4 regions of the Anaerobacillus sp. QJM3NY_32 genome follow, and region 1 is predicted to be linked to each of the others. Evidence: predicted binding sites of a transcription regulator. Region 1 holds the regulator's gene; each other region holds the start of a gene.
What was found. Region 1 encodes LexA, which represses DNA repair genes until DNA is damaged. Its sites were predicted from a motif close to CGAACATATGTTCG; they were not measured.
Positions count from the first base shown of each region.

Region 2: a site for LexA is predicted at 1,736-1,749, ahead of AC0VYH_RS04085 (SPL family radical SAM protein). Genes of this name have one in related genera too.
Region 3: a site for LexA is predicted at 1,176-1,189, ahead of ruvA (Holliday junction branch migration protein RuvA). Genes of this name have one in related genera too.
Region 4: a site for LexA is predicted at 1,789-1,802, ahead of AC0VYH_RS18775 (YhjD family protein). Genes of this name have one in related genera too.

Region 1 is NZ_CM149684.1:1,969,808-1,972,944, forward strand. It holds gene AC0VYH_RS10470 (hypothetical protein) at 1-1,110, shown strand, start outside; gene lexA (transcriptional repressor LexA) at 1,361-1,984, opposite strand; gene yneA (cell division suppressor protein YneA) at 2,136-2,456, shown strand; gene AC0VYH_RS10485 (YneB family resolvase-like protein) at 2,460-3,110, shown strand.
Region 2 is NZ_CM149684.1:748,336-751,472, forward strand. It holds gene AC0VYH_RS04070 (citrate synthase) at 1-139, opposite strand, end outside; gene AC0VYH_RS04075 (LysR family transcriptional regulator) at 255-1,133, shown strand; gene AC0VYH_RS04080 (hypothetical protein) at 1,274-1,675, opposite strand; gene AC0VYH_RS04085 (SPL family radical SAM protein) at 1,787-2,617, shown strand; gene AC0VYH_RS04090 (S1C family serine protease) at 2,677-3,137, opposite strand, start outside.
Region 3 is NZ_CM149684.1:2,929,528-2,932,664, reverse strand. It holds gene AC0VYH_RS15450 (YebC/PmpR family DNA-binding transcriptional regulator) at 1-446, shown strand, start outside; gene AC0VYH_RS15445 (BofC C-terminal domain-containing protein) at 549-1,085, shown strand; gene ruvA (Holliday junction branch migration protein RuvA) at 1,213-1,815, shown strand; gene ruvB (Holliday junction branch migration DNA helicase RuvB) at 1,828-2,826, shown strand; gene AC0VYH_RS15430 (DUF2905 domain-containing protein) at 2,829-3,026, shown strand.
Region 4 is NZ_CM149684.1:3,599,972-3,603,108, reverse strand. It holds gene AC0VYH_RS18785 (HPr family phosphocarrier protein) at 175-429, shown strand; gene clpP (ATP-dependent Clp endopeptidase proteolytic subunit ClpP) at 636-1,220, opposite strand; gene AC0VYH_RS18775 (YhjD family protein) at 1,385-1,771, opposite strand; tRNA gene AC0VYH_RS18770 (tRNA-Arg) at 2,074-2,152, shown strand; gene AC0VYH_RS18765 (hypothetical protein) at 2,317-2,595, opposite strand; gene rpoN (RNA polymerase factor sigma-54) at 2,788-3,137, shown strand, end outside.

The DNA of each region.
Region 1 (3,137 bases):
GCGGAGTTTACAGTTTTTGCGGATGAATTTAAGGAGGATTTGTGCAAAGCGAAAAGTGTAAAAAAAGCAGAGAAAGTGATCGAAAAGCATGGTGAGAAGCTGTGGGAGACGGCTGTTGCTCGAGCTCAGGGAGAACGAAATGATTTAGGGGAACTAGATCGTTATGATGATCGCCCGCTTTATTGGACTCGATTACATATGACTGCTGCCCTCAGGCAATGGGAACCTTCATATACAGTAACGGAGAAAAAGCAAGAAGAACTGATGAAGAAACTAGAGTACACGTCAAGGGGAATTACTTCTATTGATTTTCCAAAAGGGAAGAAAGTTAAGCGTATTTTAGTAAGCGGATTTGATCCATACCGTTTAGAACAGGAATTTAGGAGATCAAACCCTTCTGGCGCTGCAGCGCTTCAGATGGATGGGAAAGTCGTTTTGACGGAAGAAGGTCCAGCTTTTATTCAAGCAGCGAATTTTCCGGTACGATGGGATGATTTTGATGAAGGAATCGTTGAAGATACTTTTGGACCTTACCTGGTTAATAGTAAAGAGCAGGTGGATCTCATGATGACAATCAGTCAAGGTGGTCCAAAAGCTATGACCATCGAAGGGTTTGCCGGGAGATGGCGCACAGGGGTTGGAAACACTCTTGAAGATCGCTCAGAAGTTATTCCGACAGTGAGCAATTGGCCGATGCCTGAAAAACTGCCGGAATTTATTGAAACAACGCTTCCTTACAAGGAAATGATTGCAGCCAATACTGGACCATGGCCGGTAGAAAGAGGCGATGAAGTATGCGAATGGCTCGCACCAGAATATCGTGATAAACCGTATGAGTGCCATGAAGGGGGTCCGACTGAAGGATCAAAAGCTCGTAAAGGAGGAGGCGGAAGCTACTTATCGAATGAAAGTCAGTACCGATCCAATCGCGTGCGAATTGGGATAGGAGCTTATGATATTCCGGGTGGACACCTTCACGTAGCCGCTCAGGAGTACTATCCTGAAGATCCTTCCGTTTATATCACTGATGAGTTCCAAAAGTTCCGTCAGGCGACAGTAGATCAAACAGTTGAATTAGTTATAGCGGCTTCAGAGGCTGCTGAAAAGTAACCGTTTAAGAATTATGTTAGAAGTATACAAAACCGCCCTTTATTTAAATGAAGGGCGGTTTTGTATAGCCTTTAAGAGTTAAAAGTAGGTAGGTGAGGTTGGTTGTAATGTAAAGCTACACCCCTATGCTCTTCAAACTGCGATCATTTACACAGACGGAGGGGTTAATAAATAAAAGAAGAGAAGAAGCTCGTATTGATATAGCCCAGAAAGCTTATATAACATAAAAAAAGAAGCGCACGCAGCGCTTCTAGTGAATGGAGCGAAAGACCCCAATTACTTTACCAAGAATAGAAACGGAATCAAGAATGATCGGTTCCATCGATGAGTTTTCCGGTTGAAGTCGGAAGTAGTTGCTTTCTTTAAAGAATCGTTTAACAGTTGCTTCAGCTTCATCTGTCATCGCGACAACAATATCACCGTTATTTGCAGTTGGTTGTTGCTTCACAATAACCATATCACCGTTATAAATACCAGCTTCGATCATACTATCCCCTTCAATCACTAGAATAAAGGTATGTTCTTCATCCTGTGCAAACTGTTCTGGAAGCGGGAAGTATTCTTCTACATTTTCAATGGCAGTGATGGGTTGACCAGCAGTTACTTTACCAATGACGGGAACGTTTACAGTATGTTGACGAGGAATATCGATCGTTTCATCAAGACCAAGCACTTCGATGGCTCTTGGTTTTGTTGGGTCTCGTCTGATATACCCTTTTTTCTCGAGTCTTGCCAGGTGGCCATGGACAGTGGAGCTTGAAGCAAGTCCAACAGCTTCGCCAATTTCTCTTACGGAGGGTGGATAACCCTTTTGCTTAACTTCGACTTTAATAAAGTCCAGAATGTCCTGCTGACGCTTTGATAGTTTCATAATATCTGGCACCTCGTTCCAATCTATCTATTTGTTAGTAGTATACCAGAATTTTTGTTCGCATACAAACATAAGTTCGAAGAAATTAGTTGACACGAACAGAGGTTCTGATATACTAAAAACAGAACAAATATTCGCATATGGGGTGATTGGGATGAGAAAGCAAGCTGGGGGCTTGTCTGGAGTTGATTTTCTTGTCATTATATCTTTTGTAGCTGTGTTAATTATTGTGTTTCTATCTTTGCGAACAGCTGCAGCTGAGGAGTATGATCGTTATACAACGGTACAATTGGAGCAGGGAGATACTGTTTTAGAAATTGCGGAAGAATACCGTACTGCTCATGAGTTGTCTGATCGGAAGTTCGTCAGTTGGGTTGAAGAAGTGAATAGCATTGATGCAAACCGAATTACAGCAGGAGATACTCTCATCATCCCTGTTGAAGCGAACGCTACCGCACTTGGGGGTAAAGAATAAAGTATGAACGCCGTTATTTATTGTCGGGTAAGCACAAAGAAAGAAGCACAGGAGTCTTCTCTTGCCAGGCAAAAAGAAGAACTACAACGATTTGCATCACAGTCAGGTTTTATTATACAGCGCTTGATTGAAGAAAAGCACAGCGGGTATGACATTGATCGTGATGGCATACTTGAGGTGCTTGACTTATTGAAAGAGGGGCATGTTGAGGCATTGCTCATTCAAGATGAAACAAGACTTGGGAGAGGGAATGCAAAGATCGCTCTTCTACATGCCGTCCATAAATATGGAGGGACGATTTATACAGTGAATCAAAACGGAGAACTTCAATTGTCGGAATCTGATTCGATGGTTCTTGAGATCGTTAGTATCGTTGAAGAATTTCAGCGCAAGCTTCATAATCTGAAAATTAAACGTGGAATGGACAAGGCGGTTAAAGAAGGCTATCGACCACAGCGAAACCTCAGCCATCAAAATCAAGGTGGGCGTGAGCGGGTGGAAGTTCCAATCGAAGAAATTGTTAATCTACGAAACCGTGGTCTTACGTTTAATGAGATAGCTGCAACGCTTAAAGGATTTGGACATCACGCTTCGAAAGCAACGGTACATAGACGTTATCAGGAATATGTTGACGAGCAGAACGAGAAGCACTAAACTTGTCTATGTTCAAAACATGCGTTA
Region 2 (3,137 bases), 1.2 Mb from region 1:
AGGCAGCTTCTTCGAATGATTTTTCTTTCGCAATTTCTTTTGCCCAGTGTCCTCGATAGACAAGCAAACCGTTCTCTCCGTCTACAAGGCTGATATTGGAATCAGCCGCAATGATTCCTTCTAATCCGGCATGAATCATAAACTCAACTCCATTTCATTCGTCTTGTATCTAGTGTATCGATTCGATATGATTATGACTAATAAATAATTACTGAATAATTAATAGAGAAACGCTATCAATAAGGGGGGTAAGAATGAATCTAAACTGGTTGAAAACATTTGTCACAGCTGCTTCGTATGAAAATTTCAGGGAAACATCTGAAAAACTCTATCTTGCTCAACCTACTGTTACGGTTCACATTCAACAACTCGAAAAGCAGATTGGCAGTAAGCTATTTATGAAGAGCGGTAGAAGAGTGGTGCTCTCCGAAGCAGGAAGACAATTTCTTCCGCATGCCAAAGAGTTAGTTGAACAGTATGAGACTAGCTTACGTCATATGAACGGGTGGAGGCAGGGGTACCATCGAAAGTTGACGATTGCTGTATCTCCTTTAATTGCTGCTACGGTTCTACCTAATGTCCTTCAGCAATTTATGAAAGCTTATCCATCGATTGAGGTAGTTGTAAAAGTAAGTGAGTCTAATGAAATTGGAGAGATGATCACCAAAAATGATGCAGATTTCGGTCTTTCAAGAATGAAATCTTTGCAGGCATATGTGAAAAATGAACAAATTGGAGCCGATCCAATTGTTTTAGTTGTGCCACACGATGGGGGAGATGCGGAAACAAGTCTGCCTTTAACTTTAAGTGAGTTTTGTTTGAGATCAACGTTACTCACACACAATCATCCTGATTATTGGGAAGATCTTTTAGTTGAACTACGTTCTAAATATGACGGTGTTCGAACGATGGTTGTATCCCAAGTACACATTACAAAGCGATTTATTGAGGAAGGGCTTGGGTTCTCTTTTTTACCATGGTCATCTGTTCGGCGTGAGGTATTTGAAGGGAGAATTCTTCAAGTCGATACTGAGGAAATCAAACTGTCTGAGGTTCACACATACATGGTCTATCAACATCTTTCGGAGGAAACAGAAATATTTAAACAATTTATTGAGAAAAGCATGAATTAAGCCCGATCAGCGTCCTGATCGGGCTATCCTCTTATTTTCCGAGTGTGAAATAAGAGTGTGGGATGGTTGCGTGTCATAGATCCTAACGGCTAGCTTACACGCATGAGTAGTATGTGCGAAGTAAAATAAAGTATACACATTTAGTAAGTAGTTAGTCCCCAAACTTTCCACCCCTTTTCTTCTTTAGAAGCAAAGAGGTGCATGCGCACGGGGAGTTGAGAAGATTTCTTTGTGACGAGTACATCAATAAGGTAAGTGTGATTTGCGACTTTTTTTTCACAGGTTTTAACGGCTGGCGCGTAATAGGGTGACTTCTTTTTTAAAGGGGACATGCTAATGATTTGCCATGAATTTGTATCGGGAGTATTGGCCATTAAGCCTGAAAGAATCGTTGTAGCTTTCGTTGTAAGTCCTTTTGTTGATGCCGATTGATCTAGTGATGTTGGACACTTTCCTTGAATGAGCTGAATCGGACCAGCTGCATAAGCATGAATTGGTAAAAGAAGAAGTAAGAAAAGGAGACAGCTTACTGTACGTTTCATCAATTTATACCACCTTTCACCTTTACCGTGCCCGCTTAGTGAAAAATTATTCGTAATAATCGAATACATGTTCGGTTTATGGTACACTAATGGAAGAAGGAGGGATCGCCATTGCAGCCTTCAATTCAGAAGCGAACATCTCGGTCTATTTTAACAAAAGGTAGTGGATTTCTTAATGGATATAGTCACACTCTGAACCCTTACGCTGGATGTGCCTTCGGTTGTTCTTATTGCTATGTAAGAAGAATGCCTATTGCCCTTTTTAGGGAAGAGGATTGGGGAGAATGGGTAGATATTAAAGAAAACGCTGTGGATCTTGTGAAAAAAGAGATTCCGAAAGCTCGGAAAAAAGGAGAAGTATCGATTTTTATGTCTTCTTCGACAGATCCTTATCAGCCTATTGAATTTAAGACTGATTTAACAAGAGGATTACTTGAGGCTATGGTAGAAGAAATGCCTGATTTTCTATTTCTTCAAACCCGCTCTCCACTCGTCACTAGAGATATTGATTTGTTAAAAAAATTCGGCAAAAAGGTTCTGGTCAGTATGACAGTAGAAACAGACCTTGATTCAGTGCGCAAAATTTTTGCGCCATCAGCACCGCCAATTGCAGCAAGGTTAAAGGCGCTACAAACGTTACGAGCAAACGGTATTCCTGTACAAGCGGCAGTGGCACCACTTCTCCCGTGTTCTGAACATTTCCCTAAGAAGTTAGCTGAAGTAACGGATCGCCTCACGCTTGATGACTTTTTCATGGGTGATGGGAGCGGTGGTAAAAGAACAGAGCAGCTTGGCATTCGTAAGCTCTTTGAAGAAGCGGGTCTAGAAGGTTGGTATCAACGTAAAGCCTATTTGAAAATAAAGAAGCGATTACAGGACTTTTTTCCTGATAGCGCCATTTATATTTCTCAAGAAGGTTTTTCACCTCCAGACGAGGGCTAGTTTAAATAAATAATAACAAATAGGCTAGAGAATGTACCTCTAGCCTTATGTTGCCTACTTTACTTTAATTTTTCAGCCTTACCACTTAGAATTTTCAATTGGTCATTTTCATAACCAACCTGGTAAGTGACGTTGTATAGAGAAGTTGTTGTCTTCTTATCCTCGGTTCGTTCTTGTGCTTTAATAGTAGCTGTTACCTTTACTTGATCATTCGTTTGATTTAAACTTCCGGTCATATTTGAAACTTCCACGTCAAGGGTATGGATATAGCCACTTCGAAAATCTTCATACAGCATTTCACTCTGCCAGCGACTGCCAAGTAAGGAGTAGCCAGTGACATAGTCTTGAGTAGACAAGCTTTCATAGAAATATCCAATAAGATAGGTAGCATTATTTTTAAAGTCTTCTCCTGTGAGTCCCTGTGGTGTTGATACTTCTTCCTTACTTTCATCATCTACCGTTATTTCTACTGGGTCATCAGACCAATTTTTAATTTGCTCAATAACGTTGGGGAGCGGAA
Region 3 (3,137 bases), 960 kb from region 1:
TTACCGATAATAAAAATCGAGCTGCAGCAGATGTGCGTCATGCCTTTAGTAAAAATAAAGGGAATATGGGCGAAAATGGCTGTGTTTCATTCTTATTTAACCGAAAAGGTCTCCTTGTGATCGATCGTTCCGAAAATGATCTCGATGGAGATGAATTGATGCTTCAGGTTATTGAAGCCGGGGCTGAAGAAATGGAAACAAATGAGGATGCTTATGAGATTTATACCGATCCCCAGGAATTCCAAGATGTAAAGCACCAATTACAAGCGAGCGGATTAAGTTTCTCTTCCACTGAAGTCACGATGATTCCAGAAACGTATGCTCCACTAGAAGAGGAAGATGGGCTTCATATGTTAAAGCTAATTGATATGCTTGAAGATAACGATGATGTGCAAGATGTTTATCATAATGCTGAAATAAATGATGATGTTTATGATCAATTGTGAGCTACAGTTTTTCTGTAGCTTTTTTTGATGCATATTCCTCAATAAAATGGAAACGCTAACGGCATGAACTTCTTGAAAATGGAAGAAAGGTGTTGGAAACATATGAAAAGCCTTTATCCACTCCTTCTATTAGGTATACTTCTTGTTCTTGGAGGAACATCGGCCGTGGCTTATGAAGGAGATGGCATATCACCGGTTACAGGAACCAAAACTCAAGAAAAAGGACCACTAGTTGTTGAAGTTGTATTGAGAACAAATTATGCGGACGGTGTTTCAACGAACCAATCTGTATATGAAACCATATGGGCAATGGAAGACTTTTGGAGTCAATACGCTGATTGGCAACTTGTAGATCAGGAAGAAGGACGAATGATATTTGAACGGAATCTAGAAGATATTTCGCCTGCGAGTAAACAAAATGGACATTTCGGATTAACAGAGGATGGCATTCTTACGATATTTGATGGAATTCCGGCAGAAGAGAAAGTCATTCAAACATTTTTTCAAATTGATGTAGGAAAGCTAGAAAGTCAAAGAAGAGAGCAGCTTATGGAAGGAATTCCAGTAGAGTCATGGTATCAGTTTGAAGACGTCATCCAGTCTTTTTCTAAAATTAAAAAAGAAGAACCTGTCCAGTAAGGGCAGGTTCTTCTTTTGATTTAGACGCTTATCTCCGTTTCTAAACGCTCGTCTCCGCTTTTCATCTTTTTATGGTAGAATGGAGAGATAGAAATACATGTTCGTATGTACAGGGGAGAGAGTAGCTTTGATAGAATATATTAAAGGCACGGTTGAATATATTGATACAGAATACATTGTTGTAGAGTCGAATGCGATAGGATATAAAATTTATTGTGGGAATCCTTTTGAATTTCAGAAGTACCGTAATCAATCGATTCAAATTTTTACGCATCATTACGTTAGAGAAGATCTCATTGCCCTTTATGGATTTCCAACACGGGAAGAGCGACTTTTGTTTGAGAAGCTTCTAAATGTTTCCGGTATCGGTCCTAAGGGAGCTGTGGCCATTTTAGCGACTGGTGAACCTGATAAAGTTGTGAGTGCCATTGAAATGGAAGATGAGAAATTTCTAACAAAGTTTCCTGGCGTTGGTAAGAAAACTGCCAGACAAATTATTCTAGATCTAAAAGGTAAGCTTAAAGGCTTTGGCGCTCCCACTGAGGGATTGTTTGCAGTGGATGAAGTTCAAGAAGAGGGTGCTCATGAGCTAGAAGAAGCGCTAGAAGCATTGAAAGCTCTTGGGTATGCTGAACGAGAAATTAAGAAGATTAAACCAAAGCTAGTTGAAGAAACGCTAACGACAGATCAGTATATTAAAAAAGCCCTTCAGCTTATGCTGAAGCAATAAGGAGGGAGTAAAGTGGAAGATCGAATTCTATCAGGAGAGCAGGTCGGTGACGACTCATCCGTAGAATATAGCCTCCGTCCTCAGCGATTAAGTCAATATATTGGACAAGAAAAGGTAAAGCGAAATCTTGAAGTGTTTATTGAAGCGGCTAAAATGCGTGAAGAGCCCTTAGATCATGTGCTGTTGTACGGCCCTCCTGGTCTAGGTAAAACGACTCTCTCAGCCATTATTGCAAACGAGATGGAAGTGAATTTGCGTACAACATCAGGTCCTGCGATTGAAAGACCTGGTGATCTTGCAGCTATATTAACCGCCCTTGAACCTGGGGATGTTTTATTTATCGATGAAATACATCGACTACCTCGAAGTGTTGAAGAAGTTCTTTATCCTGCGATGGAAGACTACTGTCTAGATATTGTAATAGGAAAAGGCGAAACGGCAAGATCTGTTCGTTTGGATCTGCCACCGTTCACCCTAGTAGGCGCTACGACAAGGGCTGGACTATTAACGGCGCCTTTACGAGATCGTTTCGGCGTACTGAGTAGATTAGAGTATTATCTTGAAGATGAACTTCAAACTATTTTAATGAGAACAGCTGACATTTTCGATGTTGAAATGGACCACGCTGCTGCTGTTGAACTTGCTCGAAGATCGCGAGGGACACCTAGAATTGCCAATCGCTTGCTAAAACGTGTAAGGGATTTTGCACAGGTGAAAGGGGATGGCGTCATTTCGCACTCACTTGCTTCTCAGGCTCTTGAGATGATGCAAGTCGATCCTCTTGGACTTGATCATATCGATCACAAGCTTCTATTAGCCATCATAGAGAAATTCCGTGGAGGTCCTGTAGGAGTAGATACAATTGCAGCAACGATTGGTGAAGAAAGTCATACCATTGAAGACGTGTATGAACCCTATCTACTTCAAATTGGATTTCTTCAGCGTACACCTCGTGGACGTATGGTTACTCATCAGGTATACGATCACTTTGGTATGGAGATTCCTCAATAGCAATGGGAATTTCAAAACTGTTTATTATCTTAGGGATCGCCTTTTTGGCCATTGGTGTGTTGTGGTCCTTTATTGGGAAATTACCTGGTGACATCGTAATCAAAAAAGGAAACACTACGTTTTTTTTCCCGATTGTAACCTCAATAGTCATTAGTATTGCCTTGTCTTTACTCTTTTTTATTATAGGTAAGTTCAGATAAGGGGCAGCTTTCCAAACGCCATTTTCAACATGGTGGAAGGGGAACTGCCCCTTAAGGGTGCGCCAACAGGTAGAGCTGTGGTAAAATCAATAAAGTTGAACACTTTCTAGA
Region 4 (3,137 bases), 1.6 Mb from region 1:
TTTCGAGATAGCGCTTACTTTTTTAGGTAATTTAACACTTTAGTAAATTTAAAATCGAGAGGCCACAAAATGAGCTATCATAGCTTTAGTTTGAAAGTGGCGAGTGCAAGGGAAACTGGTATAGCGCTTCTGGTGTTCTGATCGACTGTTTTAAATAAGGGGAGGAATGAACAAGTGATTCAAAAAGAAGTTGTGGTTACTTTGGATACAGGATTACAGGCACGTCCAGCAGCTCTGTTTGTACAGGAAGCAAACCGATTTAACTCGGATATCTTCCTTGAGAAGGACGGTAAAAAAGTTAATGCCAAAAGCATCATGGGCATCATGAGCCTTGCTGTTGGTACTGGTTCTTCTGTTATTTTAACTGTTGATGGTAATGATGAAGAAGATGCGATGTCTTCATTAATTGATTTTATTCAAAAAGATTAGCAAAACCTGGCTGTGTGCCAGGTTTTTGTTTTGCATTAAATTGTTAACGTTGCGAAACATTCTTAAGAGAATAGAGTTATAGAGAGTGGGATCATCCATTGTGGTTCATTGGCTGCTCAAATAGCAGATGGTTCAAAAACAACGCCTATTCTAAGAAAGAAAAAGCCTTTCCCAACAATGTAGGGAAAGGCTTTTTAGGGTCTATCTTATGCTTTCTTTTCCATTACTTCATCAATCAAGCCGTATTCTTTCGCTTCAGTCGCTTCCATGAAACGGTCACGATCTGTGTCGCGATCGATTGTTTCAAGTGGTTGACCTGTGCGCTCAGAAAGAATTTTGTTTAGCTTCTCGCGCATTTGGATGATGCGTTTTGCGTGAATTTCAATGTCAGAAGCCTGACCTTGAGTACCACCGAGCGGTTGGTGAATCATTACTTCACTGTTTGGTAGAGCATAGCGCTTACCAGGTTCACCAGCAGCAAGTAGGAAGGCACCCATTGAAGCAGCCATACCGATGCAGATTGTTGATACTTTTGGCTTAATGAATTGCATAGTATCGTAAATCGCCATACCTGCAGTGATTGAACCACCAGGGCTGTTGATATAAAGTGAGATGTCTTTATCTGGGTCTTCAGCAGCAAGGAAAAGAAGTTGTGCAACGACTGCGTTTGATACGTTGTCGTCAATTGCTGTTCCTAGCATAATAATACGGTCCTTAAGAAGACGAGAATAAATGTCGTACGCTCTCTCACCGCGGTTTGTTTGTTCAATTACCGTTGGAATTAAAACCATTTTAAATTCCTCCCTTATATTTGTGGAATATGTAGTTGCTGTATGTTCATCATACCTAAAAGGTCAGTATAGGTCAAATGAAGTGCTGTCCTATTTTTTAATCGATGAAAAGGGTTTGATTTTTCTTTAACCACATACACCCATTTTCCCCGCATCCCTTTATTTTAAACAGAGCGAATGTTCCTTTTTTTTAATCGATCGTCTGCTAAAAAGTAGGCTAAAATTCGTCTTTCTACCTGATTACGTATTTGAATGGAAGAATAGCGGTATGTTTGATTGTAACCTCGACAATATACTTTGCAAATCACAACATCTTCTTTCGTATCTTCTATATAGACGCGGATTCCTCTATCATGAAGCATTGCTTTTGCCCATTTTAAGTCAGAGGAGGCTAACGTTATAGCGGCATGAATTAGTTCCAGATAAGGGCGCGGAAGTTTCATTTTCGAATGGTTCACCCATTTCGTGTCAATTTCCAGCACTCTTTTCAGGTAAGGAAGTAAGAGGTAGTTTCTTAATGCCTTCGTTTCTTCTTTACTTAATTGGAACATGATCATCTCCACCTAACAGAACATATGTTTGGTATAACTTTACTATGAGACAGGTGAGACGTCAAGAACTGAAGCGATACCTTTTCTATGATATGAATGAAATGTTTGGATAATAGCTTTGGCCAATATTGTTAATACCTCACCGTTCACCAGAGTAAAAAAGCAACAGCGTTCATTAACATGGTATAGATAAAATGCTCTTATACACTATTGATTACTCATTGATCGTCACTTGGAAGCTATGAAATTCACCTTGCAAAAAAAGGGGGCATATCGTATAATAATCCTTGCGCTAATGAAGCGCGCCCGTAGCTCAGTCGGATAGAGCGGTGGTTTCCGGTACCGCGTCAGTCGGGGGTTCGAATCCCTCCGGGCGCACCAATTACATAATTCCAATCCCTTTCGCTAGTGTGAAGGGGATTTTTTTATGATAAATGTCATCTTTGTTCGCTTAGATCCAGGGAATGAATAATATCCTTCATTTTGAACAGAAAAAAAGAAGAGTAGAACTCGTCCACTCTTCTTGCGATCAGTCTTACCTTCTATCAGGGCTTATCTTTGTCATCGTCATGTCCTTTGCTGATTGCTCCACTCATCGTGTGTTTGAAGCCTGAGTGCATTCCAGTAGCGCATAGTCCAAGCCATAATCCTATAAAGAAGGCTTTTTTGAAGTCTTCCGGTTCAACATAAATGTGGCTCATTACAATTCCGATTCCAATGGAAAGAATCGGTAAGAACCTTACCGGAAAACCAAACACCTTAAAAAGGTGTACAACTCCAATGATGACTGGAAGCAAAGCAATTCCATATACAGCTAAATCCATGGCATTTGCCTCCTTTTTCTCTCTCTATAAGACAGTTTATGTAGAAATTTGACTAAGGGACGGGCTATTTCATCATTTTCTTTAAAAATGGTGTCAAAATCCCCTTTTAAAAAACAGAAAATTCTGGTCATTTTCATTTTTTTCATACCATAAAATGAAGCGATATAGTATGATGAAGGTGGAGGGATTGCGATGGAATTAGGATTGATACAAAAGCAGACAACGAAATTAGTCATGACAACCCAGTTGCATCAAGCGATTTCTATACTCCAATATTCTACGGTCGAATTACTGGAGTACGTGAAAGAACAGGCTCTTGAAAATCCATTAATTGAATTACACTCCCCTTCATGGGATGGTGGCGTTCGTTCTTCAAAACGCTCTTATGATACGGGGCTTAAAAAAGATCCACTCGAATACGCTGAAACAAGAAAAAGTTTGCATGATGAGTTACACGATCAGGCGAGGTGTCTACACTTTCCACGTAAAAGGGAAGCCGTTGTGCATTATTTAATTGATAATATTGATGAAAGTGGTTACTT